Regions from separate parts of the Rhizobium sp. SRDI969 genome, predicted to be linked through region 2. Evidence: predicted binding sites of a transcription regulator. Region 2 holds the regulator's gene; the other holds the start of a gene.

Evidence for each region. The regulator PhoB, encoded in region 2, activates phosphate uptake and scavenging genes when phosphate is short. The targets are predictions, from matches to a motif close to TGTCATNNANCTGTCAT.
Region 1: the regulator PhoB is predicted to act here: its motif matches at 2,320-2,336, upstream of N2A41_RS21230 (DUF2794 domain-containing protein).

What each region holds. Positions count from the first base shown of each region.
Region 1 covers NZ_CP104035.1:4,284,249-4,287,520, forward strand. The annotation lists gene N2A41_RS21215 (ABC transporter permease) at 1-312, shown strand, start outside; gene N2A41_RS21220 (Bax inhibitor-1/YccA family protein) at 493-1,221, shown strand; gene N2A41_RS21225 (GNAT family N-acetyltransferase) at 1,332-1,889, shown strand; gene N2A41_RS21230 (DUF2794 domain-containing protein) at 1,896-2,297, opposite strand; gene N2A41_RS21235 (DUF1223 domain-containing protein) at 2,613-3,272, opposite strand, start outside.
Region 2 covers NZ_CP104035.1:173,867-177,138, forward strand. The annotation lists gene pstB (phosphate ABC transporter ATP-binding protein PstB) at 1-715, shown strand, start outside; gene phoU (phosphate signaling complex protein PhoU) at 760-1,473, shown strand; gene phoB (phosphate regulon transcriptional regulator PhoB) at 1,621-2,304, shown strand; gene N2A41_RS00890 (GcrA family cell cycle regulator) at 2,561-3,094, opposite strand.

The sequences.
Region 1 (3,272 bases), 790 kb from region 2:
GCCGGAAACCGGGCGCGCACCCACGACGCGGTGGTGCTGAAGACGCTCGGCGCCACGCGCGCCACGCTGATCCGCGCCTTCAGCTACGAATATCTGATCCTCGGCCTCGCAACTGCGATCTTCGCGCTGATCGCCGGCGGGGTTGCCGCCTGGTTCATCGTCGCCCGCATCATGCGGCTGCCCTCGACCTTTCTGCCCGACGTGGCCGGACTGACGCTTGTGACTGCGCTCATCCTAACCGTCGGCATCGGCCTGATCGGTACCTGGCGCATCCTTGGGCAGAAGGCGGCCCCCGTTTTGCGCGAGCTTTGACCAGTCAGCGGCACTCAAACCCTTCACCTTACGGCGATTTAACCGGCCGAGGCTTTGCAAGCCTCTTGTTTGCAATGGGCGAAAGCCTCATATTGTTCGCAGGCATGCTGGAGCTCCGCAGCGGCGCCCGGGTCGAAAACCCCGACACCGTATTTCCATCGGAGCTTGTAAGAGGAAACTATGGCTGATCTTCGTAACTATCAAAGCCGCGTTCAGACCGGCGAGATGATTGATCAAGGCCTGCGCGCTTATATGCTCAAGGTCTACAACCTGATGGCGCTGGGCCTGGCGATCACCGGTGTGGCCGCATATCTGTCGTTCCAACTCGCCTTCGCCAATGGCGAACTGACCGCTTTCGGTCAGGCGATCTATGTGAGCCCGCTGAAGTGGGTGGTCATTCTGGCGCCGCTGGCTCTGGTGTTCTTCCTGAGCTTCCGGATCAATACGATGACGGTGGCCGCCGCCCAGACGACCTTTGCGGTCTATGCCGCGCTCGTCGGCCTGTCGCTCTCGTCGATCTTCCTGATCTATACGGGCCAGAGCGTCGTGCAGACCTTCTTCGTCACCGCCGCCTCTTTCGGCGCGCTGTCGCTTTACGGCTACACGACGAAGCGTAACCTGTCGGCGATGGGCTCGTTCCTGATCATGGGTCTGTTCGGCCTGATCATCGCTTCGCTGGTCAACATCTTCCTGGCGTCATCCGCCGTGCAGTTCGCGATCTCGGTACTCGGCGTGCTGATCTTCGCAGGCCTCACCGCCTATGATACGCAACGGATCAAGGAATTGTACCTGGAAGCCGATGACGTCGCCGTCGCCGGCCGCAAGGCGATCATGGGCGCGCTGACGCTCTATCTCGACTTCATCAACCTCTTCATGTTCCTGCTGCAGTTCATGGGCAACCGTAAATAAGCAGGGCAGACTGAGATCGAAAAGGCGGCTTCGGCCGCCTTTTTTGTTGCGCAGGCTTTCGCGGGATGGTTTTAGGAAGAGATATCCTCCCCAATGGATCTACCGCCAAAATGTCCTTCCTCCTGCGCGATGCCACGCAAGCCGATATTCCCGCCATTGCCGAAATCTATCGCGAATCGGTCCTGAACGGCGTCGCAAGCTATGAGATCGTGCCGCCGTCCGAGGCCGAGCTGGCGCAACGTTTTGCGGCCATCGTCAGCCAGCAATATCCCTATATCGCCGCCGTCGATGCGGGCGGTGTCCTGCTCGGCTACGCCTATGCCTCGGCGTTTCGCACGCGTCCCGCCTATCGCTGGCTGGTCGAGGATTCGATCTATCTCGCGCCTGAGGTCCGCGGTCGGGGCATCGGCAAGGCGTTGCTCGCCGCCCTGATCGACCGCTGCACCGGACTCGGTTTTCGTCAGATGGCCGCCGTCATCGGCGGCGCCAGCCCCGCATCGATCGCGCTTCATCGCGCAGCCGGCTTTGAGGAGGTCGGTCTGATGAAGGGCACCGGCTATAAGCATGGCCGCTGGCTGGACACGATGTTCATGCAGCGCGCGCTCGGCGAAGGCATGATCACCGATCCGGACCCGTCGACCTATCCCGGCACGCTGTTTAACAGCTGATATCGCTTATTTGTCGACGAGCTTCAGGGTCTTGTCGAAGACCTTCAGCACCTGGTTCAGCTCGTGACCGCGCTTCAGGATGGTGCCGTTGACGCTGATCACGGAATAGGCGCCCTGCTTGGCGGCAAGCTTCGGGTTTTTCTCGATGCGGAAGAGCGGCATTTCGCCGGAGCGCTTGAAAACGGAAAAGACCGCCCTGTCCTTCAGGTGATCGATGGCGTAGTCGCGCCACTCACCGTCACCGACCATGCGGCCGTAGATCCAGAGGATCGCGTCCAGTTCGCGCCGGTGGAAGGTCACCGGAAGCAGGTCTTTGCTTTGTTTGTATTCCCTGAGATCGACGACGACTGAGGAACTATTGTCGACGGAGCGGCTCTCGCCGTGTCGCAAATCCGGCTGATCTGTCATCAGTCTCCCGAGGCCTCCGCTTGTGACAGGAGGGTGACAGTTTGCCCGAGCCGCCGCAAATTGCAAGAGTGCCGGCCGTCACATTCCGCCGCAGTGCAGCGCCGCGCGTCTCTGTCGCAAGGGCGCTGGCGGGCACCACGCTTTCTCCGCAGCGCCGCATTTCAGTCAAAACAGCGCCTCATTTGCAGGAGATTTATGAATTCCAGTTTGGCGCCAGCGCGCCAAAAGGCCCGGCGGAGCGTATCGACCTTAACCCCAGCCCCGAATACGCTCGGCCGGGCCGCCCCGGCACTTCATCCGAAAGCGGATGGAATCTCAGATATTTTTACCAGCCATCACTACGGTCGCGCCAAGGATCGCAGCCGGATCGCCGTCTGCGGTCGCCGATTGCAGCAGGATGGCGCAGCCCTCGAGTTGCGGTCGCTGCAGGACGCTGGCCGGCAGCGTCAGATTGGTCGCCTTGCCGTCCCACATGCCGACGGTTTCGACATTGGTGACGCTGTGCAGATAAGAAATCTTTTTGCCGCTGTTCTCGCCCTTTTCGACATCGATCGTCTTTTCCTTATCGAAATAGACCATCACGACATTGGCTTTGCCCTGTCCGGCGCCGATCTTGATCTCCAACTCGTCGCCGCGCATCGCGGCACTGATGGGAATAGTCAGCCCATTGCCTTCGCTGCTAAAGGTGTCGATCTTGCCGTTGATGCCATTCAGATCGGCGCCGGCCAGATGGCCGCGTCCGTTGACGATGGCCTGCGGCGTATAGACGTTGCTGCGGCCCATCGTCCTGGCATAGCCGTACTGCCGCTCGGTATTTTCCTTGGAGCTCAGCGTATCGGCCCAGCCGAGATAATTCCAGTAATCGACGTGATAGGCGAGCGCGATGACATCGCCCTGGTTCACCAGCTTGCGAAACGCGGCATCAGCGGGAGGACAGGAGGAACAGCCCTGCGACGTGAAGAGTTCGACGACACC
Region 2 (3,272 bases):
CGAGAAGCGCGCGCTTTTCGATGTGAACCTGAACGTCCGCGAAAACACCGTAACCGCCCTGATCGGCCCGTCCGGCTGCGGCAAGTCGACCTTCCTGCGGTGCCTCAACCGCATGAACGACACGATCGACGGCTGCCGCGTCACCGGCAAGATCACGCTTGATACCGACGATATCTATGATCCCGATATCGACGTCGTCGAACTTCGCGCCCGCGTCGGCATGGTCTTCCAGAAGCCGAACCCGTTCCCGAAGACGATCTACGAAAACGTCTCCTACGGCCCGCGCATCCATGGCCTTGCCAAGTCGAAGGCCGACCTCGACCAGATCGTCGAGACCAGCCTGCAGCGCGCCGGTCTCTGGAACGAAGTCAAGGACCGCGTGCATGAATCCGGCACCGGCCTGTCCGGCGGTCAGCAGCAGCGCCTCTGCATTGCCCGTGCCGTTGCCGTCAGCCCTGAGGTCATCCTCATGGACGAGCCCTGCTCGGCGCTCGACCCGATCGCCACCGCCAAGGTCGAGGAACTGATCCACGAGCTGCGCGAGAACTACACGATCGTCATCGTCACCCACTCCATGCAGCAGGCCGCGCGTGTCTCGCAGCGCACCGCCATGTTCCACCTTGGCAATCTTGTCGAGGAAAACGACACCGACAAGATGTTCACCAATCCCGACGACCCGCGCACCCAGGACTACATCATGGGTCGTTTCGGCTGATTTTGGCGACACCAAGCCTTCCCGTTATTCGAGGATAAAGCCCCATGGCATCGACACATATTTATTCTGCCTATGATGATGATTTGAAGTTCCTGTCCAGGCGGATTTCCGAAATGGGCGGTCTGGCCGAGCAGATGGTCGCCGAATCCGTCCGGGCGCTCGTCAATGGCGATACCGCGCTGGCGCAGAAGGTCATCTCCGACGACGTGATCCTCGATCATGCCGAACGCGAAATCGGCGACAAGGCGATCGTCACCATTGCCCGCCGTCAGCCGATGGCTGCGGACCTGCGCGAAATCATGGGTTCGATCCGCATCGCCGCCGATCTCGAACGCGTCGGCGACCTCGGCAAGAACACCGCCAAGCGCGTCATCGCCGTCCAAAGCACCGGCGTTCCCCGCAAGCTCGCCCGCGGCCTTGAGCATCTGTCCGAGCTGGCGCTCGTCCAGCTCAAGGAAGTGCTCGACGTCTACACCAATCGTTCCGCCGACAAGGCGAATGCGATCCGCGAACGCGACAACGAGATCGACGCCATGTACACCTCGCTGTTCCGCGAGCTCCTGACCTACATGATGGAAGATCCGCGCAACATCACCAGCTGCACGCATCTTCTCTTCTGCGCCAAGAACATCGAGCGCATCGGCGACCACGCCACCAACATCGCCGAAACGATCTTTTACATGACGACAGGCGCGCAGCCGGAAGGCGACCGTCCGAAGGACGACAGCGCCAACACCGTCGGCGCGGTCACGGAATAACCGTCCGGGCCAGTCGCCCGGACCAGTCAATTGCGTGCGCGCCCGTCCGGGCGCGCAAAGAGGTCGCAGCCAATTTCTGAGTTTGCGCAGGATGCATTGCTTAAATCACCCCCGGTTTAAGGATCATGCGCGAGGAGACCGATACGCATGATCCCGAGAGTTGCAGTTGTTGAAGACGAGGAAGCCCTCAGCGTGCTTCTTCGCTACAATCTCGAAGCGGAAGGCTTCGAGGTCGATACCATTCTTCGTGGCGACGAAGCCGAAATGCGGCTTCAGGAGCGCACTCCCGATCTTCTCATCCTCGATTGGATGCTGCCCGGCGTCTCGGGCATCGAGCTCTGCCGGCGGCTGCGCATGCGGCCGGAAACCGAGCGCCTGCCGATCATCATGCTGACGGCGCGCGGCGAAGAGAGCGAGCGCGTCCGCGGATTGTCGACGGGCGCCGACGATTACGTCGTCAAGCCCTTCTCGACCCCCGAGCTCGTTGCCCGCGTCAAGGCGATGCTGCGCCGCGCCCGTCCCGAGGTGCTGTCGACGGTGCTGAAATGCGGTGACATCGAGCTCGACCGCGAGACCCATCGCGTCCATCGCAAGACCCGTGAAGTCCGCCTCGGCCCCACCGAATTCCGCCTGCTGGAATTCCTGATGTCGTCGCCGGGCCGGGTCTTCTCCCGCTCGCAGCTGTTGGATGGCGTCTGGGGCCACGATATCTATGTCGACGAGCGCACCGTCGACGTCCATGTCGGCCGCCTGCGCAAGGCGCTGAATTTCTCCAACATGCAGGACGTTATCCGCACCGTCCGCGGCGCCGGCTATTCGATGGAAGCCTGAGGGCTTCCGTTCTGGTTACTGACAAGGGCTCGTGCTAACGTCTGCCCCTCACCCTAACCCTCTCCCCGTAAGCGGGGCGAGGGGACGTGCCCCGCGAAAGGTTGGTGGGGATGGAGAGGGTGCGGCATGTCCCTTCGCCCCGCAAGCGGGGAGAAGGTGCCGGCAGGCGGATGAGGGGCAGCCATCCGCACGGACCAAAATTGCATAAAAAACGGGCCACTCGGCCCGTTTCGTCATTCTAGCAATGATCACCCGTTCAGCTGGCCCGGGCTGCCGCCCGGCGGCGTTCGTTGACCGGCTGGTAGGCAAGCTTCTGGTGATAGCCGCAATAAGGCGAATTGTCGGGGGACTCGCAGCCGCAGAAATGGAAGTCGTCCTTCAGCGGATCGCCGACCGGCCACTTGCAGGTGCGTTCGGTCAGCTCCGTCAGGCCGAGGCGTCGGGAAATCGGCACCACCACATTGCCTCTCGGCACATATTCCATTTCCTCGATCGTTTCGATCTCGATCTCTTCCTTCAGCATGGTCGCGCCCTGCTGGCGGGTAACGGTGCGGGTCGTGACCCGTGAGGCGTAGTTCGGCGCGCGCGGCGCCGAGGTATTGCGCTTCGGCGTTCGCGCCGCGGTGTTGGTGCCGCCGGCCTTGGCACGGCCGGGGAGGCACAGCCGATGCACTTTGCCGATGACCGCGTTTCTGCTGACCCCGCCAAGCTGCGCAGCGATCTGGCTGGCGCTCAGTCCTTCGGCCCAAAGTTTCTTGAGTTTCTCGACCCGCTCGTCTGTCCAGTTCATGCCCTGTCTCCACCTTCTGCGTTGGTGATGGCAGAATCCCTCACCGTTGTCCCGGGAGCTCCGAAACAAGAAACGCTTGATCAATTTTGGTGACTAGTTCCGCCGCATGCAGTCTAGTAATTGATCTTTAACCTAGTGTGAGCCTGACTCCGTGACAAGAGTCGCATGAATCCGGATG